2 regions of the Maricaulis virginensis genome follow, and region 1 is predicted to be linked to the other one. Evidence: predicted binding sites of a transcription regulator. Region 1 holds the regulator's gene; the other holds the start of a gene.

Region 1 (15,408 bases):
CTGCAGAATAACGGCATGACCGAAGCGCAATTCCGCTCCGAGCTGGAAGGCGATCTTCTGCGCCAGCAATTGATCTTTGCCCTGGCCGGATCCGTTCCGGCGCCGGAATTCCTCGCCGAGACCCGCTATGAAGTGCGCCGCGAGCGCCGCCGGATCACGGCGCTGCTGCTGGATGCCTCGACCGCCGACGAGATCGAGGATCCTACCGAGGAACAGCTGGAAAGCTTCATCGCCGACAACCAGGACATGACCGATCGCAACGGCTTGCCGGTCTTCACGGCACCGGAATTCCGCGCCATCACCCTGGTCCGCTTCCGCCTTGCCGACTTCCTGCGCGATATCGAGATCGACGAGACGATGCTGCGCGAGACCTATGACTACCAGGTCGAGACCGGCCAGCTGGGCACGCCGGCCCGCCGCTCCTTCGTGCAGCTGACGGCTGCCGACGAAGCGACCGCCCAGACCGTCGCCTCCCGCCTGGAAGCCGGCGAGACCGCCGCAGCGATCGCGGCCGATATGGGGCTGGGCGAACCGGTCGAGCTGGAAGAAGTGGAAGCCTATGAGGTTCCCGACAGCCAGGTCGCCGAGGCCGTGTTCGGCATGAGCGAAGGCGCGACCGCCGCCGTCGAGGGCCGGTTCGGCTGGAATGCTGTTCTCGTGACGATGTCGGAAGACGCGCAGCTGCCGACCTTCGAGGAACAGCTGCCGCAGCTGCGCGAGGAGGCCGCCCGTGCCGACGCGCTGGACGCGCTCTACGACCAGATCGCCGCTTTCGAGGAAGCGCGCGCCGGCGGTTCGACGCTGGAACAGGCCGCCGCCCAGTCCGGCACCCCGATCGAGGTCTATGCGCCGCTCGACCAGTATGGCCGCGATGAGAGCCTGGAAATCGACATGCAGCGCTATACCGAGCTGGGTCCCGATATCCTGGCGACGGCGTTCCAGCAGTCCCAGGGCTTTGCCATCGATCTCGAGCAATACAACGAGACCGATTATTTCACCGTCCGCGTCGACGAGATCATCCCGTCGGCGCCGCGTGCGCTGGACGATGTCCGCGATGTCGCCGAGGCGCGCTGGCGCGAGATCCAGGTCGACACGCAACTCTCCGCCCGTGCCGACGAGGCGCTGGAACAGCTGCAGGCCGGCGAACCGCTCGACGTCGTCGCCCTGACGACCGGCGGCCGTACCGAGAGCACGACCACGACGCGCAGCGCCACGGCTCCGAATTTCGGCCGCAATGTCGTCAGCCGCGCCTTCAGCCTCGAACCGGGCGTCTGGGATAGCGTCCAGACCGGTACGGGCAGCTATGCGCTGGTCCGCGTGGACGAGATCATTCCGGCGGACACGAGCGCGATCTCCGAAAGCGAGATAGCCACGATGCAGGAAGAGCTCGCCAACGAGATGGGTGACGATGTCCTGATCTCGCTGCAGCAGGCCCTGCAGCAGGAATACGGGCTGAATGACGGCGCCGTCGATCGCCAGCTTTTTGCTCGCGCCCTCGGCCAAGACCAGTCGGCCCAGCCATGACCGTACGCGCGACGGTCTCGCCGGACTTCGAAACCGTCGCCGCCGCGTTCGAGCGCGGCGAAACCGCGGTACTCCAGGCCCGGCGTGTGGACGATCTGCTGACGCCGGTCGCCGCCTATCTCAAGCTCGCCCGTAACCGGGCCGACACCTTCCTGCTGGAATCGGTGGAAGGCGGCGCCTGGCGCGGCCGCTATTCGGCGATCGGCCTCGATCCCGACCTGATCTGGCAATGCCGCAACGGCCAGGTCTCCGAAGCGCGCGGGCTCGCCGTGGCCCGCCGCGAATTCACCCCTGTCGACGAACCGCCCATGCAGGCGCTGCGGCGCGTGATCGAGGATGCCCGCTGTCCCCTGCCCGACGGTGCGCCGCCGCTGGCTTCCGGCCTGTTCGGCTATGTCGGCTATGACATGGTGCGCTATCTGGAACGCCTGCCGGAAAACGCCGCGCCGGACCCGCTGGACGTGCCCGAAAGCTGTCTGCTGCGGCCACGCGTCATGATCGTGTTCGATGCGCTGAAGCAGGAAATCCAGGTCTACAGCCCGGTGCGTCCCGGCGAGTATTCCGCCCGCGAAGCCTATGACGCCGCCGTCGAGCGCATGCAGATGGCGCTGGATGCGCTTGCCGGCGCAACCCCGGACATGGCCGCCGCGGACGGTGCGCTCGGCGAACTCACCTCGAACCAGGACGATGCCACCTACCGTGAAGCTGTCGACCGCGCGCGCGGTTATATCCGTGCCGGCGACGCCTTCCAGATCGTGCCCAGCCAGCGTTTTTCCGCCGATTATCCTGCCGATCCGTTCTGGCTCTACCGCTCGCTGCGGCGCCTGAACCCCTCGCCCTTCCTGTTCTTCTTCCGCTTTGACGGTTTCGAGATTGTCGGCTCCAGCCCGGAAATCCTGGTGCGGCTGCGCGACGGTACGGTGACGGTCCGCCCGATCGCCGGCACGCGTCCGCGCGGCAAGACCCCGGCCGAGGACGACGCCTTCGAAGCCGATCTGCTGGCCGATCCGAAGGAACGCGCCGAACACCTCATGCTGCTGGATCTGGGCCGCAATGATGTCGGCCGTGTCGCCAAGCCCGGCTCGGTACGCATCACCTCGCGCGAGATCGTCGAGCGCTACAGCCACGTCATGCACATCGTCTCGAATGTCGAAGGCGATCTGGCCGAGGGTGAAGACGCGGTCTCGGCCCTCTTTGCAGGCTTTCCCGCGGGCACGGTGTCCGGCGCGCCGAAAGTGCGGGCGATGGAGATCATCGACGAGCTGGAGCCGCATCGCCGCGGCATCTATTCCGGCGCGGTGGGCTATTTCTCGGCCGATGGCGGCATGGATACGTGTATCGCGCTGCGCACGGCGGTGGTGAAGGACGGACGGATCCACGTCCAGGCCGGAGCCGGCGTCGTGCTCGACAGCGATCCGGAATCGGAACGGGTGGAAACCGTCAACAAGGCCGCCGCGCTGTTCCGCGCCGCGGAAGACTCACTGCAGGGCTGAGGCGTCGGCCGTCGGTGTGGCAGTGCGGGCGATCTGGCCGGACAGGGTCGTCACCGTGACGAATTCCACGCCGCGCTCCCGCGCACCCGCGATCCAGGCTTCCAGCACATCCAGCGTGGTGTCGTGCGGATGGCCAATGGCAATCGCCCAGCCGCGCGAGCGGGCCAGCGCTTCGGCCTCGTCGAGCCGGGCGGTGACCTCGGCCGGCGTCTGGACGTGATCGAGGAAGATATCTCGCTGCAGCGCGTTCAGTCCCAGCCCCGCTGCCACAGCCTGGCCGCGGCTCTCGCCCGTCGTCAGGGAATCGAGAAACAGCGGCTGGCGGTCGGCAACGGCCGACAGGGCCACACGCATCGCCCGCGGATCGGCGGTAAAGCGGCTGCCCATGTGATTGTTCAGGCCCACGGCTTCGGGCACGCGGCTCATCGCCCAGCGGACCCGCGCCTGAAGATCGCTGTCGCTCATGCCCACACGCAGGGCGTTCGGTCCCGGATCGGCCAGTCCCACCGGCTCCATCGGCATGTGCAGCAGGACATCATGGCCTGCGGCGGAGGCCTCGGACGACACGGTTGCGGCAGCCGCGGCATACGGCAGAACGGCGATACTGACGCCGGCATCCAGGGCGATGACGCGGCGCGCGGCGGCCAGATCCAGCCCGACATCGTCGATCACGATCGCCAGGCGCGGCCCGGTGGGCAGGAAGGCGTCGACGGTGTCGATATCGCTGCTCGCCGGGGCCATCCGGGTGCGCGCGGTTTCTGATGTCCGGACCGACTTGGCACCGCCCTGCGCATGGGCGGGCTCGCGAATCACGACCGCCGCATCTGCAACGGCAATGACCGGCTCCACCACGCCCGCATCCGCTTCGCCGGACTGGCTGGCCAGGGAAAACACCACAGCGCCAACGAGATAGGCAAACGCCACCAGCGCGCCGGCCAAGGCCGGCACGGCAGAGCTCGTGCTGCGAATCAGGGGGCGCTGATCGGGTTTCATGCGTTAACCACGCTCCAAAGGGCTTAAACCGGCGTTAAACAGCCCGCGGGATTGGCGCAACGGGCCGGACCGCCTAGATTTCCGCCAACCGGAGAGAGCCATGCTTCTGATCGTCGACAATTATGACAGCTTCACCTTCAACCTGGTGCACTACTTCCAGGAACTGGGTGCCACGACTCGCGTCATTCGCAACGACGCAATGTCGGTCGAGGAAGCCCTGGCGCTCGCCCCGGACGGGATCGTGCTGTCGCCCGGTCCCTGCGACCCCGCCCGCGCCGGCATCTGTCTGGGATTGATCGAGAAAGCCCCGTCCGACCTGCCGATCCTGGGTGTCTGCCTCGGCCATCAGTCGATCGGCCAGGTTTTCGGCGGCAAGGTCGTCTCTGCGATGGAAATCATGCACGGCAAGACCAGTCCGATCGAGCATGACGGAACCGGCGTGTTTGCCGGCCTCGCCAATCCCTTCACCGCGACACGCTATCATTCCCTCGCCGTGAAGCCCGACAGCGTGCCGGACGTGCTGCGCGTCACCGCGCGCACAAGCGATGGCGAGATCATGGGGCTGGCCCACCGGGAACGCCCCGTGCATGGCGTGCAATTCCACCCGGAATCCATTGCCTCGGAACACGGTCACGACCTTCTGGCCAACTTCCTGGCCATGACGCGCAAACCGCACGCGGCTGCGGCCTAGGTGCGCTCCGGCGCGGCTGGCGATTGCCTCGCCCGCCTGTGCACGCTATTCGCAACGGGTTCGCGAAGTTCATCACCGGTCTTCAGACACGTATGCCGATCTGTTCCACATCCTCCGCTCCTGTCCGCACCGCCGCCCGCGCGGTGAACGGCGCGTGGATGTGCGGAGCGCGCGTTCGATACGTGGCGGCCGCAACGGGATGCTGGCGCAAACCGGCCTGACCGACTGACCGCCCTGCCCCGAGACCTTTCCGAACCGGACCCTGTTCAACATGCGTTTTCTGTCGACCTGCCTCCAGGCCTTCAGCCGGGCCGAACGCCCGTCCCGTGACGCCATCGCCGGCGCCTTTGCCGAGCTGATGGACGGCGAGGCCTCCGATCCGGCCATTGCCGGTTTCCTGATGGGGCTGGCGGCCCAGGGCGAGACCCCCGCCGATATCGCTGCCGGTGCCCGCGTCATGCGCGCCCGCATGACGCGGATCACGGCACCTGAGGGCGCCATCGATACCTGCGGAACGGGCGGTGATGGCAAGGGCGCCTATAATATCTCCACCGCCGCTGCGATCGTGGCCGCCGGCGCCGGCGCCATCGTCGCCAAGCATGGCAATCGCGCCGCCTCGTCCAAATCCGGCTCCTCGGATGTGCTGGCGGCGCTCGGGATCGATCTGGATTGCGGGCCGGAGCGGGTCGAGCGCTCGCTGAACGAGGCCGGCGCCGGCTTCCTCTTCGCTCCGGCGCACCATTCCGCCGTCCGCCATGTCGGCCCGGCCCGGCAGGCCCTGGGCGTGCGCACGGTGTTCAACCTGCTCGGACCGCTCTCCAACCCCGCGGGGGTGAAGCGTCAATTGCTGGGCGTCTATCACCGGCGCTGGCTGGTCCCCATGGCCGAGGCGCTGCGCGATCTGGGCTGTGAGCACGCACTGGTCATTTGCGGCGCCGACGGGATGGACGAGATTACCACGACCGCATCGACCCATATCGCCGAACTGCGCCAGGGCCGGATCGACACCTTCGACTTTCATCCCGGCGAGGCCGGCATTGCCCTGGCGTCCGAGGAAGACCTGCGCGGCGGCGATCCCGCCTATAACGCCGCCGCGATCAACCGCCTGCTCGACGGCGAGACGGGGCCGTTCCGCGATATCGTCGTGCTCAATGCCGGCGCCGCGCTGCTGGTGGCCGGCAAGGCCGCGACCATTGCCGAGGGCGCCGGCCTGGCCGCCGCAGCCCTTGACGACGGCCGCGCCCGCACCACGCTCGACCGCATGATTGCCATTTCCCGGGGTGAAGCCTGATCATGACCGACACACCCGACACACTCGCCCGCATCGGCACCTACAAGCGCGCCCATATCGAGGCCTGCAAGGCCGAACGCCCGCTTGCCGAGGTCGAGGCGAAAGCCCGCGATGCCGCGCCGGTACGCGGCTTTCTCGACGCGCTGAAAGCCGCCGCCCGCACGGACGGGCTGGGCCTCATCGCCGAGATCAAGAAGGCGAGCCCGTCAAAGGGGCTGATCCGCGCCGACTTCGATCCGCCAGCCCTCGCCCGTGCCTATGAGGCGGGCGGTGCAACCTGCCTGTCCGTCCTCACCGACGGTCCCAGCTTCCAGGGCGCCGATGCCTTTCTCGGTGCCGCCCGCGACGCGGTCGCCCTGCCCGCCCTGCGCAAGGATTTCATGTACGACACCTACCAGGTCGCCGAAGCGCGCATGCTGGGCGCGGACGCGATTCTGGTGATTCTCGCCGCCGTCGACGACGACACGGCCCGGCGGCTCTCCGACGAGGCCGGACGCTGGGGCATGGATGTTCTGGTCGAGGTCCATGACGATGCCGAGATGGAGCGCGCGCTCGATCTCAACGCGCCGCTGGTCGGCATCAACAACCGCAATCTGCGTACATTCGAGACCTCGCTGGAAACCTTCGAACGCCTCGCCCCGCATGTCGGCTCCGGGCGTTTCCTGGTTGGCGAGAGCGGGATTTTCACGCCCGAGGATGCGCGCCGCCTGCAGCGGGCCGGAGCACGGGCCTTGCTGGTCGGCGAGAGCCTGATGCGACAGGAGGATGTCGCAGCCGCGACCCGCGCCCTCATGACCCCGCCCGGCGACGCTTGACGCGCATCAGGAACACTTATAGAACAAACGGCAGAATTCCTGATTTGTTCCCGGCTTGAACAGCGCCGGGATTCGTCCAGACGAGGGCCTGCCGTGCTGACCCGGAAACAGAACGAACTCCTGCTCTTCATCCATAAACGGATCAAGGAAACGGGCGTCTCGCCCTCCTTCGACGAGATGAAGGCGGCCCTGCAACTGGCCTCGAAATCCGGTGTGCACCGGCTGATCACGGCGCTGGAAGAGCGCGGCTTCATCCGGCGTCTGCCGCACCGGGCGCGTGCCCTGGAAGTGCTCAAACTCCCCGAATCCGCTGCCAGCGCAAAGGCGCCGGTGCCGTCGGGCGATCTTGGCCCCAATGTCGTTCGCGCCAATTTCAACAAGCCGGAAGACAGCGAGCGCGAAACCACGGTGGAAATCCCCGTGCTTGGACGCATCGCGGCCGGCGTGCCGATCTCCGCGATCCAGCACGAGACCGACCGTCTGCCCATCCCGGCCGACATGATCCGCGGCGGCGAGCATTTCGCGCTCGAGGTCAAGGGCGATTCGATGATCGAGGCCGGCATTCTCGATGGCGACACCGTGCTGATCCGCCGCTGCGAATCCGCCAACACCGGCGATATCGTCGTGGCCCTGGTCGATGACGAGGAAGCCACGCTGAAGCGCCTGCGCAAAAAGGGCGGCTCGATCGCCCTGGAAGCCGCCAATCCGGAATACGAAACCCGAATCTTCGGCCCCGACCGCGTCAAGGTGCAGGGGCTGCTGGTCGGCCTGATCCGCAAGTATCACTGACGGGGCAGGCACCTGGTTCTGGCGCTGTTTCCAGACCGTGCTCCCAGACCGTGCTCGCGGTCGGGAGGCGGGTCTTTGTGGCGCGCTGATCTTCTGGGCCTGATGGCTTGTCGCGCTGTCGGCGTCAGCCGCGAAAGCAAGCTGCCAGCTGTGCTGCGGGACAGTTGATCCCGGACTTCAACGAATACCGTCCGCGCCGGCTGCGCGTCGGATGCTGGCGGGTGCTGGCCGGTCACTGTCTGCGGTGGCCTTCGCCCGCCCGTCTCGCGCGGGCCGAGGTGCCATTTAGCGGCCGATTGCTGCCAGCCGATTGCCGGTCGGGCCGCCCTCCCCAGTCTACCTGATATGACCCGGCTACCTGATATGACCCGGCGATCTGAAATGCCCGGATTCCGTCGTCCGGCGTGTGTGCCAGGGTGAGCGAATATCGCGCGGCAGGACATGGCGGATGACGAGCTCGCCGCTTGCCGTTTCCCGGATCAACGCCCCGCCCTGCCGTGCCAGCACGCCGCCGTCGATCACGCGGGCGGCGCAGCTGCGGATCCGGTGTTCCGGGATGTTCAGCCGCGTCACGATCAGTCCTGCCAGCCGGCAATCCTCCGCCAGACCATCGAGACTCTCGAGCAGGCTGAAGACAGTTCCACCGGCCGTCTGCCCGGCGCATCCGGTGCCATCGCAAGCCAGTGCAAGCCGGTCCGGCCGTTCGTTTTCGCCCTCGGCCTCCAGGAAGACCCGCACCGGAAAGCGGCCGCGCCGGCGGTCGCTGACCGCCCAGCCCTCCGCGTCTTCATCCTGCGCCAGCACGACGCCGTCGCGCGTGACGAAGAGGTCCGGCCGCGGCCCGGTCGCCCAGATCGCCATCGCGACCAGCATCACGCCGATGCCCGGCACCCGCCACAGTCCCCGCGCAGCACACGCGATGGCAAATCCGCAGCCATAGAGCGCCAGCACCCATCCCGGCGCTGACGGTATCGTGCGTTCCGCACCCGGCCAGTCCGCCACCATGTGGGCCAGTGTCAGAACCAGATCGAGCCCCAGCCCCATGAGGGCGAGCGGCACGCCGTCCAGGCCGAGCGGCATCAGGAAGAGCGCCAGCACGCCGGCCGGCATCACCAGCAGGGTGAAGACCGGCATGACGATGAGATTGCCGATCAGCCCCCAGGCCGCGATCCGGTGAAAGTGAAAGGCCGCAAAGCCCGATGTCGCGACACCGGCGACCAGGCTGGTCATGCCCAGCCCGCCGAAGAACTGCCGCAAGCCGCGGCCCGGATCGAGCGGTGCCGGCGGCGGGCGTTTCGCCTGCCAGACCTGCGCTGCAGCGATCAGGGCGGCCACGGCGGCAAAGGACATCTGGAAGCCCGGTGTGACGACGGCCTCCGGCGTCAGGAGGAGGACGGCCGTCATCGCGATGGCGAGTGTGTGGAAGGAGAGCACCCGGCGCCGGGCCAGGACCGCGCCCAGCGCCGAGACCGTCATGATGAAGGCGCGCTGGGTCGGAATGGCACCGCCCGACACGGCGAGATAGAGCCCGGCGGCGATCAGGGCTGCAAGCGCGGCCGGGATGGCGGGATCGTGGCGCCGTGACCAGCCGCCCAGCCCGGCCGCCATCATGCGCACGGCAAAGAACACGCCGCCGGCGAAGAGGCCCATATGCATGCCGGAAATCGCCAGCATATGCCCCAGGCCCGCATTGCGCAGGGCGTCGACATCGGCCGGGTCCAGCCGCGAGCGGTCGCCGGTCAGCAGGGCCGCTGCCAGCGCGCCCGAACGCCCGGGAAGCCGCCGCGCGATATGCTCAGCCATCCGCCAGCGCAGCTGCGCGATCCAGCGCCGGGCACGATCCGCCTCGACCTGTGGCCCTGGCTGCGCTGGTGCGACGGCATAGCCGGTCGCTGCAATGCGGGCGAAGAAGGCGTGAAAGGCGAAATCATAGCCGCCAGGCATCGCGGCCGGCCGCGGCGGCGACAGCACCGCCTCCACCGAAACCGGATCGCCGGGCCGCAATTCCCCCGGATCGCCCAGCACCCGCACCGAATAGCCAGGCGTCTCCGCTTCGGCCGGAACCCGGATCATCAGCCTTTGCCGGCCGCTGCCGCTGCGCTCGATCGCGCCCAGCCAGCCGGTTAGCGGCACCACATCATTGCGCGTATCGATCGCGGGAATGGCGGCCGCGCCGGCGATCCGCGCCTCGGTCCGCATCTGCCCCGCCAGAAGCCCCGCGGCGAAGACAGCCGCCAGCAGGGCGAGACGCCGGAACCGGTCCGGGCCGCGCCAAACAGCGGCAAGGCCAACCACCAGGATCACGCCCGCCAGCACCGGCACGCCGGCGGAAAGCGGGGTCGCCAGCGCCATGGATGCCCCCGCCGCCAGCCCGAGCGCGAAGAGGATAGCAGGACTGAAATAATTTTCAGTCCCGGTGCTCAATACCGGCTTTTTAAAGCGGCCTGCCGCCGGTCGGGGCAAGCTTGCGGCGAGATGAAGCACGAAGCAGCCTTCGGTCTATCGCAAAAGCTGATATTCATGCTAACACGACTTTCCCATCCCGCAGCGCAGCATGAATTCGCACGTGCAAAACAACGACAAGCCCATCCGCACCCGCTTCGCCCCGTCGCCGACGGGCTTCCTGCATATTGGCGGCGCCCGTACCGCGCTTTTCAACTGGCTCTTCGCCCGCCATCACGGCGGCACCTTCTATCTTCGCATCGAGGATACCGACCGCGCCCGCTCGACCCAGGCCGCGATCGACGCGATCCTGGAGGGCCTGACCTGGCTGGGTCTGGACTGGGACGGCGATGTCGTTTCCCAGTTCGAACGCGCCCCGCGCCATGTCGAGGTCGTCGACGAGCTGCTGGCCGCCGGCAAGGCCTTCAAATGCTATTGCACGACCGAAGAGGTGCAGGTGCTGCGCGACCAGGCCTTTGCCGAGGGCCGCGCCCTGCGCTCGCCCTGGCGCGACCGCCCGGCCAGTGAAGCCCCGGCAGGCACGCCCTTCGTCGTGCGCTTCCGCGCGCCGGACAGCGATGTCGTGCTGGACGATGCCGTGCAGGGCACGGTGCGCTGGGCCGCGAAGGAATTCGACGACCTGATCCTGCTGCGCTCGGACGGCAGCCCGACCTACAACCTTGCCGTGGTGGTCGACGATCACGATATGGGCATCACCCACATCGTGCGCGGTGACGACCATCTGGTGAATGGCGGCCGCCAGAGCCAGATCTATGACGCGCTCGGCTGGGACCGTCCGGTCTTTGCCCATGTGCCGCTGATCCACGGCCAGGACGGCAAGAAACTGTCCAAACGCCATGGCGCGCTGGGCGCGGAAGCCTATCGCGACATGGGCTATCTGCCCGAAGGCCTGCGCAACTACCTGCTGCGACTGGGCTGGGCCCATGGCGACCAGGAAATCTTCAGCGACGAGGAGGCGATTGCCGCCTTCACGCTGGACGGGCTGAACAAGGCGCCGGCCCGCATGGATCTGGACAAGCTGAACCATATCAACGGGCACCACATGGCCCGGGCCGCCGACGTGCGGCTGGTCGAACTGGTGATGCCCTTCCTCGATGTGCTTGAAGACCGCATCGCCGATACCCAGATTACGCGTGAGCGACTTCTGGCCGCCATGCCGGTACTGAAGACACGGGCGGCGACACTGGAAGAACTCGCCCGGCAGAGCTATTTCTTGCTCAGACCCCGCCCGTTCCGCCTGGAAGGCAAGGCCGCCAAACCCTTGGACGACGAGGCCCGGCAGCGTCTTTACCGGCTCTTCACCCGTCTGAGCGATCTGGATGGCTGGACAGACGAGGCGCTGGCCGCAGAACTGAAGAATTTCGCCGAAGCCGAGGAGGTCGGCTTCGGCAAGGTCGGGCAGCCGCTGCGTGCGGCCCTGACCGGCGGGGCCCCCGCCCCCGATCTGTCGCTTGTCATGGCCTTCCTGGGCCGCGGCGAAGCGCTCGATCGGATCAAGGACCAGATGATGGCGGACGCGTAAGCGGCCGCGAACCCAGGGGATGACGTGATGGAAAACAAAGCCAAACCGAACGGCACGGCCACGCTCTCGTATAACGGCAAGTCCGTCGACCTGCCGGTGCTGAGCGGCGAGATCGGCCCGGATGTGATCGACATCCGCAAACTCTATGCGGAAACCGGCCTGTTCACCTTCGATCCGGGCTTCACCTCGACGGCGAGCTGTGAAAGCCAGATCACCTATATCGACGGTGGCGAAGGCACCCTGCTCTACCGCGGTTACCCGATCGACCAGCTGGCCGAGAGCTCCAACTTCATGGAAGTCTGCTACCTGCTGCTGCACGGTGAGCTGCCCAAGGCCGACGAGTTCGAGAATTTCGACTGGACGATCCGCCGGCATTCCATGCTGCACGACCAGTTCGACCAGTTCTTCCGCGGCTTCCGCCGCGACGCCCACCCGATGGCCATCATGGTCGGCACGGTCGGTGCACTGTCGGCCTTCTACCACGACTCGACCGACATCAACGATCCGGAGGCGCGCACCATCGCGTCGCACCGCATGATCGCCAAGATGCCGACGATCGCGGCGCGCGCCTACAAATACTCCATCGGCCAGCCCTTCATCAGCCCGCGCAACGACATGGACTATGCCGGGAATTTCCTGCGTCAGTGCTTTGCGGTGCCGGCCGAGGACTACAAGGGCTCCGACGTACTCGCCAAGGCGATGGACAAGATCTTCATCCTGCACGCCGACCACGAGCAGAATGCGTCGACCTCTACGGTGCGCCTGGCCGGTTCGTCCGGTGCCAATCCGTTCGCCTGTATCGCTTCGGGCATCGCCTCGCTGTGGGGCCCGGCGCATGGCGGCGCGAACGAAGCGGCGCTGAACATGCTCAACCAGATCGGCTCGGTCGACAAGATTCCGGAATATGTGAAGCGCGCCAAGGACAAGGACGATCCGTTCCGCCTGATGGGCTTCGGTCACCGGGTCTACAAGAATTACGACCCGCGCGCGAAGGTCATGCGCGACACCTGCCACCAGGTGCTCGACGAGCTGGGTGTGCGCAACGACCCGACCCTGCAGGTCGCCATGGAGCTGGAGCGCATCGCGCTGGAAGACGAGTACTTCGTCGAGAAGAAGCTCTATCCGAATATCGACTTCTATTCGGGCATCACGCTGAAGGCGATGGGCTTCCCGACCGAGATGTTCACCGTTCTGTTCGCCCTGGCCCGCACCGTCGGCTGGATCGCGCAATGGACCGAAATGGTCGAGGATCCGTCCCAGAAGATCGGCCGTCCGCGCCAGCTCTTCACCGGCGCCACGCCGCGCGATTACGTGGATTTCTCCAAGCGCTAGACGCTGAAGTCCGAGACATAAAAAGGCCGCTCTCCGGAGCGGCCTTTTTTTTATTGTCCGGTGGCCCCGTCCAGCGTCTCGAGCACCGCATCGGCGGCCCGGTCGCTGGCCTTGCCGTCCCCGCGCATCCGCGCGGTCGTCTCGATGAGTTTGCGCGACAGCGTTTCCCGGCGTCCGGCATCGTCCATCAGGGCGCCGACGGCCTCGGCCAGATTGGCGCCGGTGGCGCGGGTCTGGACGAGTTCGGGCACAAGTTCCGCATCCGCCGAGATATTTACCAGGCTGATATATTTCGCCTTCATCAGGTTGAAGGCCCGGGCCAGCGCCCAGGTGATCCAGCCGAGCCGATAGCTCGTCACGGTGGGCACACCGGCGGTCGCCAGCTCGGTCACCACCGTACCGGAACAGGCCAGCGCCGCGTCCGCCGCGGCAAAGGCGTCGGCCTTCTCGGCCTCCTCGACCAGAACGGCCCCGCCGAAACAGGGCTCGGTCTTCAGACGGGCCCGCAGATCGGCCTCGACCGGATCCGCGATGGGAATGACGATCGACAGTCCGGGATCGCGCTGCCGCAGCCGTGCGACCGCCCGGGCAAACGGCCCGAACATGCGCCTGATCTCCGATGTCCGGCTGCCGAACAGCACAGTCAGCACCGGCGCGCCGGCCGGTATGGCGTGCCGGGCCCGGAAGGCCGCGCCATCGCCCGCTTCAAGGCGTTCCAGCGTGGGATTGCCGACAAAGGTCACCGGCAGGCCGTGGGCCTCGTAATAGGGCGCATCGAAATCGAGAATCGTCAGCAGCCGGTCGACCGTCGCCGCCAAAGTAGCCGCCCGGCCAGGCCGCGTGGCGAAGACCTGCGGGCCGACATATTTGATCAGCCGGATAGACGGGTCGGCCTGCCGCACGCCCCGGGCCACGCGCAGCGTATAACCCCAGCTGTCGATCAGGACGACGGCGTCGGGCTTGACCCGCAGGATGTCCTCGACACTGGCCGCCACGGCCGCCTTCACGCGCTTGTAGGCCATCAGCCCGTCGATCCAGCCGAAAATGGCGAGGTCGGAGATATCGATCGCCGAGCTCACGCCTTCCTCGGCCATGGCGCGGCCGCCAATGCCGGCAAAGCGGATCTCGCCACCGGTTTTCGCCTGAAGAGAGCGCATCAGGGCGGCGCCCAGAAGATCGCCGGAGCGTTCGGCCGCGACGACATAGATGAGCGGCGTGCCGGTCATGCTTCCGCGTCCCTCACCACCAGGAAGAGGCCGCGCGCATCGAGTTCGCGGATCACCGCCTCGCGGTCCACCACCAGCGCACCGCCTGCCTCCAGCACAATCCCGGCCAGACCCGCCGCATCGCACAGGCGCACCGTGTCGACCCCGACGACCGGCATGTCGATCCGGCGCTCCTGGATCGGTTTGGGCCGCTTGGCGAGTACGCCGCGGCGATTGTCCGGGGATCCGCGCAACGGTGCCGGCAGCCCTGCAACGCGTTCCAGCATGGCATTGGTGCCTTCCTGGGCCTCGACGGCCAGGACCAGCCCGTCTGCAACGACGGCGCCCTGACCGATATCCAGCCGGCCGATCTCGGCAGCCACATGCATGGCCTTGTCGGCATCGGCTTGAGCATTGGCATCCGGTGAGACCTGCCCCAGACGTCCCGCCTCCAGGCGGTTCCGGGTGAGAAGGCTGTCGGCACCGACAACGGTCAGGCCTTCGCGCTCGAACGCCTCGACCACCACGCGCAGGATCGCATCATCGCCCTTGCGGCCGGCGGCCAGGACACGCGGCAGAAGTTTCAGCCCGGCCCCGTCCAGGCGCAGCGCCTTGAAGTCGGGCCGTGTGACATAGCCGGCAAAGCACACGGCATCGCATCCGGCCGATTTGAGCGACCGCGTGATCGCCCCGATCTCGCCGACCGAATGCTCGACATGTCCGATATCGTCGAAGGGATCGTCGGCAAAGCCTTTCAGCCGGATCACCAGGACCGACTGCGGATCGAGCGCATTGAGGATTTCACGCGGCAGCCCGCCGCCGCCGGCGATCAGGCCGAGACGGGTCCAGGATGCCGCGCTCTGCGTGTCAGTCATGAGGCATGCAGACGGAGCGTTTTGCGTCTTCGCGAATGAAGCCGATGATCTCCATCACCGGCGCATTGTCGCGATAGATGTGCGCAACGTCGTCGACCCGTTCCTCGAACGTGCCTTCCTGGGCAAACAGCAGGCGATAGGCAGCCCGCAGATCGCGCAGCGTCTCGCGCGGCATGCCGCGGCGCTTCAGCCCGACCACGTTCAGCCCCGCCAGGTGGGCGTGATTGCCGATCACCGAACCGTAGGGGATGACATCCGCCGTCACCATGGCCATGGCGCCGACAAAGGCATGGCGGCCGATCCGGCTCTTCTGGTGAATGCCGGCATAGCCGCCCAGGATCACGTGATCGGCCACTGTCGTTTCGCCGCCGATGGCCGCACAATTGGCAAACACCACCCGGTCGCCGACGATGCA
Region 2 (15,408 bases), on a different contig from region 1:
TTCGGCGTCCATGTCGACGGCTTCGCCCGAAGCGATGGCCACCAGCTTGGCGCGCTGGATGGCCAGCACGGCGAGCTGTTCGTCCAGAACCTTGAGAATGCCGCGAGCCTCGTCCTGATCGACCCGGCCGGGCGAGCGCTCGGTCTCGCTCAGCGACTCCATCAGTGCAGAGATATTGCGCGCATTCGAGCGGCTGGCATCGCCGGCCAGCGCCAGCCAGTTGGCATCGTCCGCCTTCTCGATCGGCAGGAAGATACCGCCCGCCAGCGCTGCAAGGTGCTGGGCCGCGGCCGTCGCACCGTTTTCGGTCAGCGTGGCCATGCGGGTGTAGGAGATCTCATTGCTGGAATCGGGATCCGCCAGCGCATAGACTCGCGTGCGGCTCAGATCGAGCAATTCCATGACTTTCGGGATGCCGCCCACTTCTTCGAAGACGCGCGCCACCACTTCCTTGGGTTCACCATATCGCCGGATCTTGACCGGATTGAATGACATGTCCTGCCCCCGCAGTGAGAAACAACAATAGCCGCTTAATACAGCCCCATCGGCGGCTTGGCTATTTCGCGTCACCGTAGATGCGGCTGCGAAGCTCAGCACCGGCCGCCTCGACCGGCAGTTCGCGGTCGCGGGCGCGGTCCGCTGTCATGGCATTGCCGGCCTCGTAGGTCTCGACCCAGCGCCTGGCAAAACTGCCATCTTCGATCGCGGTCATGGCGCGGTCGAAGGTTCGCCGGAGCTCCGGGCCGGCAATAGCATCCTCGATCTGGCGCGCGCCATATTCGGCCGTGTCGGAGATCGCTTCATACATGCCGGCAATCCCGCGTGCCTGGATCAGGTCGGCGAGATATTTGATCTCGTGAACGCAGTCGATATAGGCCATGCGCGGCGACACGCCAGCGGCGACCAGCCGGTCGAAACTGGCCTTGGCCAGCGCAACCATCCCGCCCACGAGAACGACCTGTTCGCCGAACAGGTCGGAGACAGTTTCCTCGCGGAATGTCGTCGGGAAGATGCCGACCTCACCGGATCCGATGCCGGCGAGATAGGCCAGGGCGAGCTCGCGGGCGTGGCCGGAGGCGTCCTGGTGCACCGCCCAGAAACCGATCAGCCCCTTGCCCTTCTCGAATTCCTGGCGCACCGCCCCGCCCGGCCCCTTCGCCGCGGCCAGGATGATGTCGGCATCGGCGGGTGGCTCGATCAGCCCGTAGTGGATCGAGAAGCCGTGGCACAGGATCAGCGCCTGGCCGGGCTTGCGGTGCGGGGCGATGTGCTGGTCCCAGATCTGACGATGGGCCTCGTCGGCGGCGAGCAGCGCGATGGCATCGGCCCAGCGCGCCGCCTCGTCCAGGCCGATCACCTCGAACCCGTCCGCCTCGGCCTTGCTGCGCGACGGCGAGCCATCCCGCAGCGCGATCCGGATATCCCGCACACCGCTGTCACGCAGGCAGAGCGCGTGCGAGCGGCCGTGATTGCCATAGCCCAGAATGGCCAGGCGGCACTTGCGGATCGGGTCGAGATCGATGTCTTTCGTATAAAGCGGGTCAGTCATCCTCGGGGGCGCTTTGCGAATCGGCTTCCGGTGCTTCGGGCCGATAGGACGGATCATTCGTCCCCATGTCCAGCAAACCGCGCCAATTCCCCGCCTCGTCCTGCCGCCATACGGTGACATAGGTGCCACGGCCGGCCGGCGCACTGGCACGATCGCCGTCCGGATGCAGCGACCACAGGCCCCAGGTGACACCGAAATCACCGCCCTCGGAGGCGAAGCCTTCCAGCGGCTCCCAATGCAGCAGGATGCCCTCGGGCCAGGCGTCGAACGCCCCCCGGATCTCTGCGGAACCGACCAGCGCATCCGCCGTGCCGCGGATCAGCCGCCCGTCGACATCGTCCATATAGGCCTCGAAGGCCGGCCCGGGCCCGGTCTCGGCGGCCATCGCCGCGAAATCGCGATCGGCCTGCAGGATGGCCTCGACAGCCGTTTCCTGAGCCATCGCCGGTGTCGCCGTCAGGGTCAGAGCCGTCAGCGCGTTCATCAGTGTGCCTGGATGCATGTCAGTCCCCCTCGTCCAGAATGCCGGCGAGTTCGGCCTGCGCCGCTGCCGGATCGAGCGAGACTATCCGCGGCCAGCTGGCCGTTTGATTACGGAACCATGTCAGTTGCCGTTTGGCATAGCGGCGGCTGTCGCGCTTTGCCGTCTCTATCGCCGCGTCGAAATCCAGCTCGCCGTGCAGATGCGCGATCAGTGGCGGCACGCCCAGCGCTTTCATGGCGGGCAGATCCGGATCGAGATTGCGGGCCGCGAACGCTTCGACCTCGGCCAGCGCACCGGCCTCCATCATCTTGTCGAAACGCCTGCCGATACGGTCGTAGAGCGCGGCCCGGTCCGGCTCGATCACGAGCCCGTGCCAGCTGCCGGGCGGCAGAAGCGGTTGTGTGTCGGCCTGGAAGTCCGAGAGGGCCCGGCCGGTTTCCAGGCCGACCTCCACCACGCGCAGCAGGCGCTGGCGGTCGCCCTGCCCGATCCGCGCCTCGGAGGCCGGATCGAGACGGCGAGCCTCATCGCGCAGCGCCTCAAGCCCACCCGCATCGAACAGCGCCGCGGCCTTTGCCCGGGCCGCCGGTCCGATCTCCGGCACAGGTGCCAGACCGGCCGTCAATGTGTGGAAATAGAGCCCCGTCCCGCCGGCAAGGATGGGCGTGCGTCCCCGGGCCCGGATCTCTTTACACGCCGCCAGGGCGGCTTCGGCCCAGCGCCCGGCCGACCAGCGCTCGGCCGGGTCGGCCACGCCGAAGAGGTGATGGGGAATACGCGCAACTTCCCCGGGTGAAGGCCGGGCGGTGATCAGATGCAGACCGTTATAGATCTGCATGGAATCCGCATTGACGATTTCGCCGTCCAGCCGTTCGGCCGCGGCAATGGCCAAGGCGGTCTTGCCCGCCGCTGTCGGTCCCGCAATCAGCAGGGCCCGGTTGGCCGGCGCCGTCACGGCCGGATGGAATGCAGCACGTACTGGCCGCCGCGATTGACCTGGAAGCGGATCGGTCCGCCGGAATGACCGGAAACGATCTCGCGGATATCGGCGATGGTCGCAACGCGCGTGAATTCCACTTCCTCGATTACGTCGCCGGGGCGGATCTTGCCGGCCGCATCGCTGGACGCGTCGACATCGGTGACCAGCACGCCCTGGGCATCGGGATCGACGCGGTATCGGCGGCGCGAAGGCGCATCGAGCGCGGCCAGCGTCATGCCGAGGACTTCATTGGCATTGCCCTGGGAGGGATCGACCACGCCGCCGGCGGAACCGCTGCCCGCCGCCGCATCTTCATCGCCCTCGCGCTCAAGTTCGCCGACCGTGATGTCCAGCGTCATGCGGCGATCGCGGCGGATGATCTCGACCTCGACCTCGCGGCCGATCTCGCTTTCCGCGACCATGCGCGGGAAAGTGCGGCTCTCCTGAACACGCTCGCCATCGAAGCTCAGGATCAGATCGCCCTGGCGCAGGCCGGCCGCCTCGCCGGGACCGTCTTCCTCTATCCGCGAGACGATGGCGCCGTAAGGCGTGTTCAGACCGAAGCTCTCGGCCAGTTCCGGGGTGACGCGATGCACGCTCACACCCAGCCAGCCGCGGCGGGTCTCGCCGAACTCGATCAGCTGATCGACCACGCGGCGCGCCAGATTGGACGGGATGGACAGCGAGATGCCGACGCTGGCACCGGTGGGCGACAGGATCAGCGTGTTCACACCGACCACATTGCCCGCCATGTCGAACAGCGGCCCGCCGGAATTGCCCGTATTGATGGCCACATCGGTCTGGATATAGTCGTCATACTGGCCGCCGGCATCGCGGCCGCGCGCCGAAACCACACCGGCCGTCAGCGTACCGCCCAGGCCGAAGGGATTGCCGATCGCGATCACCCAGTCGCCGACGCGCGCCGTGTCGCTGTCGCCGAAATCGACATGCGGCAGCGCCTCGTTCACCTCCATGCGCAGGACGGCCAGGTCGGTGACGGGATCGATCCCCACGACTTCCGCCGCAAAGACCCGTCCGTCAGGCAGGGCCACCTCGACCTCGTCGGCCCCGTCGATGACGTGATTGTTCGTCACCACCAGGCCTTCGGGATCGATGATGAAGCCTGAACCGAGCGAATTCGCGATGCGCGGTGCATCGCCGAAAATGTCGTTGAAACGCTCCAGCGGCGAGCCCTCGGGGAATTCCGGCAAGCCATCTTCGCTGTCCAGCCGCTGGGCGGCGGAGATGTTCACCACGGCCGGCGAGAGCCGCTCGGCCAGGTCGGCAAAACCGTCGGGCGCCGGGTGCGCCAGCACTGCCGGGGTGACCAGAAGAACCAGGAAGGCAACAAGAAAACGCCGCATTGCAAATATCCGTTCGATTTCGGGAACCGGAATACAGAACAAGGTGAATACCGCTTCGCGGCACCCCGCTGCAACCGCAGTGATGCAGGCGTAAGGTTTGCGGCGTTCTCAGCGTACCGCCAGGGCCACGATGGCGACGCCCAGACACAAGGCCGTGAGCCCGGCCAGGCGAAGCTGGTCCGGGCTCATCGCGCCAATTCTGGCGATCACGTCTTTCATGGCGCCGGGGGCCAGGGCGTAGACCGCGCCTTCAAGCGCGATCGCCACCCCGAGCCCGGCGATCAGCACAGTCCACACTATTCGCCGGTTTCCGACCGGAAGTAGTTGAAGAACTCGCTGTCCGGCGGAATCACGATCGGCGTGCCATCGCCCATCGCCTGCTGGTAGGCCAGCATCGAGCGATAGAAGGCGAAGAATTCCTCGTCGCGGCTGTAGGCCTCGGCGAAGATCTGGTTCTGGCGGGCATCGCCCTCACCGCGGATCCGTTCGGACTCGGCGCGCGCCTCGGCCTCGATGATCGCCGCCTGGCGATCGGCATTGGCGCGGATCTCCGCTGCCCGTTGTTCGCCTTCGGCGCGGATGCGGGCCGCTTCCTGGTCACGTTCCGAGCGCATGCGCTGGAAGACGTTCTCGGCGATCTGCTGCGGCAGGTCGGCCCGCAGGATACGCACATCGATCACCTCGATGCCGAAACTGCCGGTGCGCACCTGGTCTTCCACCGCCGTCTGGACGCGGTCCATCAATGCGGCACGCTGGCCGGAGATGACCTCGGAGGACGGGATCGACGCGATGACGCCGCGCAGGCTGTCATCCATGATCTGCTGCAGGCGAACGCGGGCGCCGCGCTCGTCGCGGAAGGTCTGGTAGAAGCGCAGCGGATCGGTGATGCGATAACGCAGGAAGGCGTCGACGATGAGACGCTCCTGGTCCGAGGCCAGGATTTCTTCCGGATCGAGATCGAGCTCGATATTGCGCTTGTCGAAGGTCAGCACCTCCATGATGAAGGGCGGCTTGAAGTGCAGGCCCGGATCGGGCTCGCCGACCTCGTTGACCGCATCGAGGGGCTCGCCGAGGCGCAGGATCAGAGCCTGCTCGGTTTCCGAGACCGTGTAGACACTCTGCAGGCCGATGAAGACGGCAACCGCAAGAATGATAATGCCGAGCGTGCGGATCATTGATTGCCTCCTTGCGTACGGTTGCGGTTCTGGCCGAGCTCGTTGAGCGGCAGATAGGGCACGGCGCCGGCCTGGTCATCGAGCACGATCAGGTCCGACCGGCGGAAAATTTCCTCGATCGTCTCGAGATACATGCGGCGGCGCGTGACATTCGGCGCGAGACGGTACTGGTCGTAGATGGCCACGAAGCGGTCGGCCTGGCCCTGGGCTTCGGCAATCACCGAGTCCCGGTAGGCTTGGGCCTGCTGCGTCACCTGGGCGGCACGGCCGCGAGCCTGGGGGATGACGCTGTTGGCGTGGGCGGTCGCATCGAGCTGTGCGCGCTCGGCTTCCTGCTGGGCGACGTCCACGCCGCGGAAGGCGTCGATCACCCGCTCCGGCGGCTGGGCGTTGCGCAGGTTGACCTGCAGGACCTCGATACCGGCATTGTACTCGTTCAGGGTTTCCTGCAGCAGGGCCCGCGTCCTGTGAGACACTTCGGTCCGGCCCTCGGTGATGATGAATTGCAGGTCCGACGTACCGACGACTTCGCGCATGGCGCTCTCCGCCACGGCCCGGACGGTGGCTTCAGGCTCGCGCACGTTGAACAGGTAGTCGCGCACGCCGTCGGGATAGCTCAGATCGACGCGCCACTGCACGGCGAAATCGATGTCGACGATATTCTCGTCGCGGGTGAGCATCTGGCCTTCATTGCCCTGGCCGATGGTGATCGTGTTCGTTGTCGTCACTTCCGGCAGCGTCACCGTCTCGATCGGCGTGGGCAGCTTGAAGTGGAAACCCGGCGAGGAGGTCCGGGAATATTCGCCGAAGCGCAGCACGACGCCAGCCTCGTTCGGGCCGACCTGGTACCAGCCGGAGCCCGGCATGACAAACCAGACGCCGACGATCACCAGCAGGATGAAGCCGAAGCCGAAGGCACTGGCGCCACCGCCACCCTTCTTGCCGCCGCCATTGCCGCCGCTCCCGCCGCCGCCGAACAGGCCGCGCAGCTTGCGCTGCATGTCGCGAACGACCTCGTCGAGATCGGGGCCTTCATCGCCACCGCCAGAGCCCTGGGGACGCCGCCCCCATGGATTCTGGTTGTTGTTTCCGCCGCCGGAGCCCCAAGGGCCTCCGCCGCCTCCACCCTGATTGTCGTTCCACGGCATGAGCTGGATCGATCCTCTTGCTAGTCTTGTGCCCTACATGAACGCATGCGCGCCGGGGTTCAAGAGCGGGCAAGCGGGACACGCAGACGCAGCGTCCCTCATTTCCGCGCGTATCAGATGCGATCGAGACGCCGGAAGACGAAGGCATGGTCATCCCCCTCGCCCGCCGGATGGGCCTCGCGGCGGACCTCTGTCCAGGCGGTTTCGTCGACATCGGGGAAGCGGGTATCGCCGTCCGGCGCCGCATCCACATCGGTCAGATACAACCGGCCGGCCCGTTCCAGCGCGGCGGTGTAGATCTGCGCGCCGCCGATGACGCACACCTCGTCGACACCATCCTCATTGGCCTTTGCAAACGCCGCAGCCAGCGCATCGCCGAAATTGCCGGCCACCGTGGCGCCTTCGGCCTGATAGCCGGACTGGCGAGTGATCACGATGTTGAGGCGCCCTGGCAGCGGCCGCCGCGGCAGGCTCTCCCACGTCTTGCGTCCCATGATCACCGGCTTGCCGCGCGTCGTGTCGCGGAACAGCTTCATGTCGGACGACAGGCGCCAGGGCAGATCGCCATCGGCACCGATCACCCCATTGCGGCCGCGCGCCGCGACCAGGCAGACTTTCGGGACGATCGTGCCGGTCATGCCGACACCGGCTTGTCGAGCCAGCTGAGCCATTTTTCCTGCACCGCCGCGTCCAGGTCGACGCCTTCGGAGCGCGCCAGCAGGAGCAGCATGCCCAGCGCATCGGCCATTTCCCGGCGCAGTGCCGTACGGGCCTCCTCGTCGGCCGGGCGGCGTGAACGGCCGGTCGCGTCGAGATAGGCCTGGGTCAGCTCGCCCATCTCTTCCTGCAGCTTGAGCAGATACCAGTCGCCCGACCGGTCGATACCGTAATTTCGCGCATAGATGTCGCAGACCTGTGCGATCTGCGCGCCCAGATCGGTCAGCGGACCGGACATCCCGCCCCCCCCTAGACCGCGACCGGCGCAGCGATGCGCGGGTGCGGGTCATAACCCTCCAGGGTGATGTCGTCGTATTCGAAGGCGAACAGGTCCTTTGCCTCCGGATTGAGCGACAGGCGCGGCAGCGGACGCGGCGTGCGCGACAACTGTTCCTCCACCTGGTCCATGTGATTGGAATAGATGTGGGCGTCGCCGAATGTGTGAATGTACTCGCCCGGCTCCAGCCCGCAGACCTGCGCCACCATGGCAGTCAGCAGCGCATAGGAGGCGATGTTGAACGGCACGCCCAGGAACATGTCGGCCGAGCGCTGGTAGAGCTGGCAGGAGAGTTTCCCGTTGGCGACATTGAACTGGTAGAGCGTGTGGCAGGGCGGCAGCGCCATGTTGGGCACATCGGCCGGATTCCAGCCCGACACGATCAGCCGGCGCGAGGACGGATTGTTGCGGATCTGTTCGAGGATATTGGACAACTGGTCGATTTCAGTGCCGTCCGGGCCTTCCCAGCGGCGCCACTGCTTGCCGTAGACCGGTCCGAGATCGCCGTTCTCGTCGGCCCACTCGTCCCAGATCGTCACGCCGCGCTCCTGCAGCCAGCGCACATTCGTCTCGCCGCGCAGGAACCAGAGCAGCTCGATCGCGATCGACTTGAAATGCACCTTCTTGGTCGTCAGCAACGGAAAGCCTTCCGACAGGTCGCAGCGCAGCTGGCGACCGAAGACCGAGCGCGTGCCGACACCGGTCCGGTCATTCTGCTCGGCGCCCGTTTCCAGGATATCGCGCAGAAGATCGAGGTAGGCGCGCTCCGCGGCCGAGCCGGGCAGGCTGCCCGCACCCGCCGCTTCCGGCCGGCTATCCGCAAAGGCCAGGTCCGCCATGAATTCCTCCTGCGATCCGCGCAACTCGACTGATTCGATCCCCCCAAGTCTAACCGCTTGAGGCACTGCCGTGAGCCTGCCTGCAGCGACGCGCCGGGGATAACCGGCCAAGCCTCAAGACTTCCCGCCGCTTCGGTGCCCGCCGGCCCCGTACGCCCTGCAGCGCGCAACTGGCGGGCCGGTGGCGGGCATCTGGCGGGGCCGTGACACAAGGCAGGCGTGGCGCTTTGGCCGCCGCTCTGGTCAATCCCGCTCATCCGATTACAACAGGTCTCAAGGAGAATGACATGGCTTTCAAGGCAGACGCAGCAAAGATCAAGCGCTGGCGCGAAGAGCGGCACTGGTCGCAGGAACATCTGGCCGAACTGGCCGGGATCGGACTTCGCACCGTGCAGCGGATCGAGAATGGCGAGCAGGCATCCCGCGATTCCCTCACCGCCCTGGCCGCGGCCTTCCAGGTCGATGCCCTGGCGCTGTGCGTCGATCCGGAAGAGGAAGCGGCCCGCACGATACGGACCAAGAACGCCAGGGTGACGGCCGGCTTGCGGCTCTCCCTGTGGATCCACCTGGCCAGCTATGTGCTCGGCATGATCATTTTCACCGGGATCAATATCGGCACCGGCACCTCCGTCATGCTGTGGGCGTCGATCTGGTGGACGGTGGGCGCAGCGGCCCACATTGCCACCACCGTCATCGTCGAACTCGCAACCCGCTACCAGAACCAGCATGCGGCCGGCTGAACCGGCTGGCCGGCGCTCCGGACACCGTACTGGCAGGAGTAATCCCGCAGCCTGCCGTTTCCGGCTTGCCAAGGCACCGTGTTGCGATAGCCTGCCGGGCGGAACAATCGGGGAACAACCCCCGTAATGGAGGACCATCGACATGTTGGGTTATGTTACACTGGGGACAAATGACCTGCCCCGCGCCGCCGCCTTCTATGACAAGCTCTGCGCCGAATTCGGCGCCGGCCGCTTCATGGAGGAAGACACTTTCATCGCCTGGGGCACGGCCGATGGCGGTTGCGGCATTGCGCTGACCAAGCCGTTCGACGGCAATACGGCCACGGTCGGAAACGGCGTCATGGCCGCCTTCCAGGCCAAGGACCGCGCCCAGGTCGACAAGGTCTACAAGCTGGCGATCGAGCTCGGTGCCCAGGACGAGGGCCCGGCCGGCCCGCGCGGCGAAAGCGGCTTCTATGCCGGCTATTTCCGCGACCCGGACGGCAACAAGCTCAATGTCTTCTGCATGTAGTTTGCAGTGCTTTGACCGGAACGGCCCCGGTGATCGGATCGATCACCGGGGGTTTTCCCGCCGCGTTGCAGCGCCAGGGGCATGTCACCGCCTCACTGGCAGGAAATCCTCACTGGCGGGAAATCGCCGGCGCGGACCATCGACCGTCCAGAATAGCGTCGTTCGGCCAGTACATTCGCAAGGTCACTTCGAACGGCCCGTCCGGTACCGGCAGCCAGTTCTCGACAGGAACATCGTCGGGCCTTTCCCTCGCGAAAGTGATGACCACATCGCCGTTCGCATCGGCCTGGAGATCGGAATTGCTTCCAAGGGCATACCGGTCCAGGGCGTTCGCAACCAGAAAGCCCTCACCGTCATACACAGTCACTGACCAGAACGCCCCCACGGGCGGCGTATTTCCGTTGTCGAAGACGAGCCGATAGACGCCTTCACGGCCGTCCAGCGCACCGCCCCGCGCTGTACGTCTTGCATTCTGGTAGACGGCAAATTCATTGCGGTTCGCGCCAAACCCGATTTGCGATACGATACCGCGGACCAGGAATTGATCGCCGTAATCGCCCAGAGGCACACGCTCGGGGTCCGGCGTCCATGTCCCGCGGCTGGCGAAGGAAAATCCTGCATCCATCGCGCTTTGCCCGCGCTCGACGCCACGATCCAGAGCTTCGAGGTTGTTTTCGGACAGATCGTCAATCCTGCCATTGGCGTAGGGGCCGACATTGATCTGGCCGAGCGTCTCGAGCTTGCCTGTGTCCGCCGCCGGAGGCGGGTAGCGCGCGATCAGCGCATCCAGCCGCTGGAAGAATTCGGCCCCCGAGAGCGCGCGTATCGTGTCCTCGGGAGACACCCTGTCCAGGATCGGCTGGCAGGCTTCCTCGGAACGGACCGGCTCCGGCCCGTTCAACGGCCTCAGCCTGAACGATTGCTGAACCCGATTGGCCGCTTCAAGATCGTCCGGTCCCTTCAATTCGGTACGCCCGATGATCCAGACCATATCGGTCGGGGCTTCGATGTGCTGCATACCGGCGGGAACGTCTCCCGCCCAGTCGGGCCCGGTGATGAGATAGCGTGTCGCTTCGCCGCCATTCATCTGGCTGCCCGGTCCGGCGAAATTATTCGTCCAGGCATCGAGCATTGCCATCAGGTAGAAGCGGTCCTGCACTTCCGGCACGTCCAGCACCATCGCGTCAGCTGACAGATCGAGAAAAGCGGACGAATAGAGCGTATCGACATTCGGCCTGACGACGGCCCTGAAGTCAGGCCCCGGCGGATCGAGCAAATGCGTGAAAGCATTCTCCGGACCACCCAGACCGCAGACATAGGGTATCTCGGTCGCGGCACGCCGGGTTTCGTCCATGAGAAGGAGGGGAAACCCGTATACATAGCCTTCCGACGCAATGAATGTTGTGCGGACCGACAGGCGCGGACCCGTCGCATCGCCGGTTTGCGCCGCAACGCCGGCAACAGACGCCAGCGTCAGCACGATCGCCATGGCGCACGCCATGCGCATGTTTGTCATGATCGTCTCCTGAGGGGTTATTGTGTCGTGATGCAACGCGCTAGAAGCGATGGCCGACGGTCAGCGTCCCGGCCACGGTCGGGGCGTCCTCCAGGCCGAAATAGGTGGCTTCACCGCGAATGAAGAAGGCGTGGTTCAGCTGGTATTCCACACCGCCGCCACCGACCAGGCCGCTTCGCTCTGCCGTGTAGGTCCCGGTTGCGGAATAGGATCCGGGCAGGGTGAATTCGGTGTCGAAAAACGTGAAGGTCGGGGCTTCGTCCAGCTCTGCCGTAACGGTTCCGCCGGCCTGAATCTCGCTCGTCACAAATCCGGCCCGGGCAAACAGCCTCAGGCGACCGTCATCTGTCACCGGAACGTGACCGCGCACATAGACACCGGCGATGTAGTTGACGTCCACATCGCCGTTGAACTCCCCCTCGATTCCGTAAACCGACACGGTCTCGTCGAGAGTCTCACCGGACGCGCCGATTGCGATATCAGCCTCGATCGCAAGATATTCCGAAATACCCACTCCACCCCGCAAGGAAACTGCATTCAGGCTGACATTGTCCTCCAGCAGGAGATCGTCGATTTCGCCTTCCAGTTCCGTCAGCAGAAGCGTCGGGCCAACTTCCAGATAGGGGCGCCCCTCGAAGCCAGACTGCCAGGCGTTGACCGGTGCTGTCAGCACCGCACCCAGACACACACCGGATACCAGATACCTCTTCATCGAAATGTCCTTTCCCAATTCGGATGAGAGGCCGAGCTTACTGCCGAAAATATTTTCGACAAGATATATTGAAAATATTTTCTATAATTCTATGATGACTGCGTCGGCCGCTACCCGCGGACCCGAAACAAGGCTCAGGCACATGAAATCCAGAGACATTTCCCGATCGATCCGCATCACCCCCCGTGACCGGCACTTTGCGTTCTCCGATGTCCAGGAGCGCGACTGGCTTGGCGGAGACACGTTGAAATCGCTGATATTCAACGCACTCTCGATGACATTTCCGGCTGGAGAGCGCTTTTTTATCTCAAGCGTGAAACGCTTCCGGCCCCGTATTTCGGGCGAACCGCTCGACTCCCAGGTAGGCGCCTTCATGGCACAGGAGGCCATGCATACGCGCGAACATGTGCGCTACAACCAGCAAATGGAAACACAAGGGTGCCGGGCCGCAATGCTGCAGCGGGAGACGCAGGAACGCTTTGAATGGGCACAGCACAGGTATTCGGACCTCGAACAGCTCGCCGCGACCTGTGCGCTCGAGCATTTTACGGCCATTCTGGCCGACGAGTTGCTCTGCAATCCCGATCTTCTCAAAGAGGCCAGAACGGAATACCGGAATATCTGGCTCTGGCACGCCATCGAGGAAGCGGAACACAAGGGTGTCGCATTCGATGTGTTCCAGGAGGTCACCAACGGACGGGCCTACTGGGTCCGCGTCCGCACGATGACCATCGTCACCGTCCTTTTTCTGGCTCACATGAAAAGGCTGTTCTCAGTCCTGCTCGCCGATGCGGGGCGGGGCGGATCGGCCGCGTCCTGGCTACGGCTGAACTGGCTGTTGTGGGGCAATCCGGGTCTTTTCCGTAAAATGATGCTCAAATGGGCGGCCTATTTCCGACCCGGCTTCCATCCCTGGGACCGCGACAACAGGGCGAGAATGCGGGCCGCCGAGAATGCCTTGGCTCTCGAATTGGAATAGCGTACTCGGCCTGGATCAATGCGCGTTCTGCATCTTCACGCGCCTTCAATGCAGGCCAGGACCGGGGAGCAGATGTGACAAAACCGAAACGCAGGCGCCGCACCCCGGAGGAAGCACGGGAGGAAATCCTCCAGGCCGCAGAAATACTGATCCTGAAATACGGACCGTCAGAACTGAAATTCCAGTCTCTCGCAAATCAGGCGAATTTGGCTGTATCCAACGTCTATCATCATTTCGGCGGTGTGCTGGAGATCAAGCGTGCGCTTGCCGATCGCGTGCTTGGTGAGCTTCACAGGGATCTGCTTGCCGCGCTGGCAGAAGAGGCCGACAACACCCCCCTGATATTCGCACAGAACGTCATGGTCCGGATCCATTCAATCCTGCGAACGGAAAGATACGCCAAACTCATCGGCTGGATCGCGCTTTCGACCGAACTCGGCGACATGGATGACTTCGCCGCGCCTCTGCCGGCCATGACCGCCGTCGTGGCAGACCACATGTCCCGGCACCTGCCTGGAGAAACCGCGCAGAGGCTGGCCCAGCTGATCACCTATAATCTTGCCGTGACGGCGATCGGGGAAGGCCTCATCGGCCCCGCGATCCAGTCTGCGCTGTCCATGGCCGACAATGATGCCAATGGCGCCATCTGGCTTGGCGAGCATTGGAAAAAACTGCTGGACGACGCCCTGAACGATCACGGCTGACGCGTTCGGCTTGTTTCTGCATTCGCGGGCTAAAAGATGCTTCCCCATGCGGGGCGCGACGCCGGTGAAACCCGCGACCGCCACGGCTGCCATCGAGACGGTGATCGCGGGCCTTCCGCGTGGCACGGACCAAGCGCGGCAGACCGCTCCAAAGGTATCGAATGCCGGCCGCGCCGGCCGGACGCACCGCATGATACCTGCCGCAACCGCACCCGCCCCTTCAACTCGCCACATTTCCTGCCTATATTCCCCGGTGTCGGCTTGCCGACTATGGCGATAAACGCGCTCGTAATAACCGGACCGGACCCGGGGGCAGTACCCGGCGGCTCCACCATATCCTTCCCTGCACCACCTTCAGCAAGTGGCCGGGCTGGCATGGGGCCGAAACAGGATCGACGGACGGGTAAAGGGGATTGCTTTCGCCCGGGTGAGGCCCGTTACAGGCTCGCTTATGAAAGTTGCCAACGACAACTTTGCTGAAGAGGTCGCTCTCGCTGCGTAGTCAGCGCGGGTAATCTCGCTTTAAAGTCCTGGACCCTTTAGCCGGTCCAGGCGGGGTCCGGAGGCGCCTGGCAACAGAAGCCTCCACTTATCCTCATACAGACTTCACACACGGCGCCTGCAGGCGGGTTAGGCCATCCTTCACCACGCCGCGGCCCCATCTGCAGTCCAGCCGTTGATATCCGTTGACCTGCCCCGGGCTTGGGGTACCCTTTTTTCTACAGGGAGATCGGGGGAGATCGACATGGCCAAGGACCTGATGCGCTATGACTTGATGGCGCAGGACGCGCTTCGCGGCGTGGTCCGTCAGGCTCTGCTGAAAGCGGCCGGCCCCGGCGGGCTGCCCGGACAACATCATTTCTACATCACCTTCCGCACCCAGGCGCCGGGTGTCGATATCGACCCGACGCTGCTGGAAAAATATCCCGAAGAGATGACGATCGTGCTGGAACACCAGTTCTGGGATCTCGACGTCACCGAGACGGGTTTCGAGGTGACGCTGAAATTCTCCGGCGTACCGAAATACCTGAAAATGCCCTATTCGGCGATTTCGCGCTTCCACGATCCCAGCGTCGGTTTCCACCTGCAGTTCGAGCAGGACCCGGCCGAGGACGAGATCGATACACCCCCGCCCGAAAAGCCGAAGACGGCCGCCGGCGGCAAGGCAGGCAAGAGCGACAAGAAAGCCCCTGGCGGCGATGGCGCCGAAGTCGTCTCGCTGGACAGCTTCCGCAAGAAGTGATGTCCGGTCCCGACCTGGTCGCCCCGGATCTGGCCGGAACGCCGCGCGAGCCGATGACGGCGGACCAGATCCGCAATTATCTCGGCCAGCGCGCCAATCACCCCTATGCCTCCAAGCTGCTGGGCTTCCAGCTGGCCGATTTCTCGATCGAGGAGCGCTGGCTGGAGGCTGATTTCCATCCCACGCAGCAACTCGCCAATCTGCGCAATTCGGTGCAGGGCGGCATCGTCACCGCCATGCTCGACGAGGTGATGTCGCTGGCTGTCCTGGTGTCCGAGCGTTTCATGTGCGGCGTACCGACGCTGGAGATCAAGACCAGCTTCTTTGCGCCCCTGCCCGTCGAACCCTGCCGGGCCCGCGGTGTCGCCACGAAAATCGGCGGCCGGGTGGCTTTCATGGAAGGCACGATCTGGACCCCCTCCGGCGAAATCGCCGCCCGCTCGAGCGCCACCTGCCAGGTCCGGCGCGTCA

Evidence for each region. The regulator LexA, encoded in region 1, represses DNA repair genes until DNA is damaged. The targets are predictions, from matches to a motif close to ATGTTCCNCTTGTGTTCC.
Region 2: a site for LexA is predicted at 9,373-9,390, ahead of PKE71_RS04780 (VOC family protein). Genes of this name have one in related genera too.

What each region holds. Positions count from the first base shown of each region.
Region 1 is NZ_BSFE01000004.1:205,510-220,917, forward strand. It holds gene PKE71_RS09395 (peptidylprolyl isomerase) at 1-1,524, shown strand, start outside; gene trpE (anthranilate synthase component I) at 1,521-3,017, shown strand; gene PKE71_RS09405 (divergent polysaccharide deacetylase family protein) at 3,003-4,010, opposite strand; gene PKE71_RS09410 (anthranilate synthase component II) at 4,111-4,701, shown strand; gene trpD (anthranilate phosphoribosyltransferase) at 4,973-5,992, shown strand; gene trpC (indole-3-glycerol phosphate synthase TrpC) at 5,995-6,807, shown strand; gene lexA (transcriptional repressor LexA) at 6,901-7,596, shown strand; gene PKE71_RS09430 (ComEC/Rec2 family competence protein) at 7,951-9,948, opposite strand; gene gltX (glutamate--tRNA ligase) at 10,151-11,581, shown strand; gene gltA (citrate synthase) at 11,609-12,913, shown strand; gene lpxB (lipid-A-disaccharide synthase) at 12,964-14,139, opposite strand; gene PKE71_RS09450 (LpxI family protein) at 14,136-14,993, opposite strand; gene lpxA (acyl-ACP--UDP-N-acetylglucosamine O-acyltransferase) at 14,986-15,408, opposite strand, start outside.
Region 2 is NZ_BSFE01000002.1:273,697-289,104, reverse strand. It holds gene PKE71_RS04840 (hypothetical protein) at 1-495, opposite strand, end outside; gene ilvC (ketol-acid reductoisomerase) at 557-1,549, opposite strand; gene PKE71_RS04830 (YybH family protein) at 1,542-2,051, opposite strand; gene miaA (tRNA (adenosine(37)-N6)-dimethylallyltransferase MiaA) at 2,053-2,988, opposite strand; gene PKE71_RS04820 (Do family serine endopeptidase) at 2,985-4,376, opposite strand; gene PKE71_RS04815 (DUF2065 domain-containing protein) at 4,485-4,673, opposite strand; gene hflC (protease modulator HflC) at 4,673-5,551, opposite strand; gene hflK (FtsH protease activity modulator HflK) at 5,548-6,699, opposite strand; gene PKE71_RS04800 (dihydrofolate reductase) at 6,813-7,370, opposite strand; gene PKE71_RS04795 (nucleoside triphosphate pyrophosphohydrolase family protein) at 7,334-7,654, opposite strand; gene PKE71_RS04790 (thymidylate synthase) at 7,666-8,532, opposite strand; gene PKE71_RS04785 (helix-turn-helix domain-containing protein) at 8,820-9,272, shown strand; gene PKE71_RS04780 (VOC family protein) at 9,415-9,783, shown strand; gene PKE71_RS04775 (DUF1254 domain-containing protein) at 9,893-11,299, opposite strand; gene PKE71_RS04770 (outer membrane protein) at 11,340-12,011, opposite strand; gene PKE71_RS04765 (metal-dependent hydrolase) at 12,154-12,990, shown strand; gene PKE71_RS04760 (TetR/AcrR family transcriptional regulator) at 12,891-13,694, shown strand; RNA gene ssrA (transfer-messenger RNA) at 13,910-14,284, shown strand; gene PKE71_RS04750 (SspB family protein) at 14,440-14,937, shown strand; gene PKE71_RS04745 (PaaI family thioesterase) at 14,937-15,408, shown strand, end outside.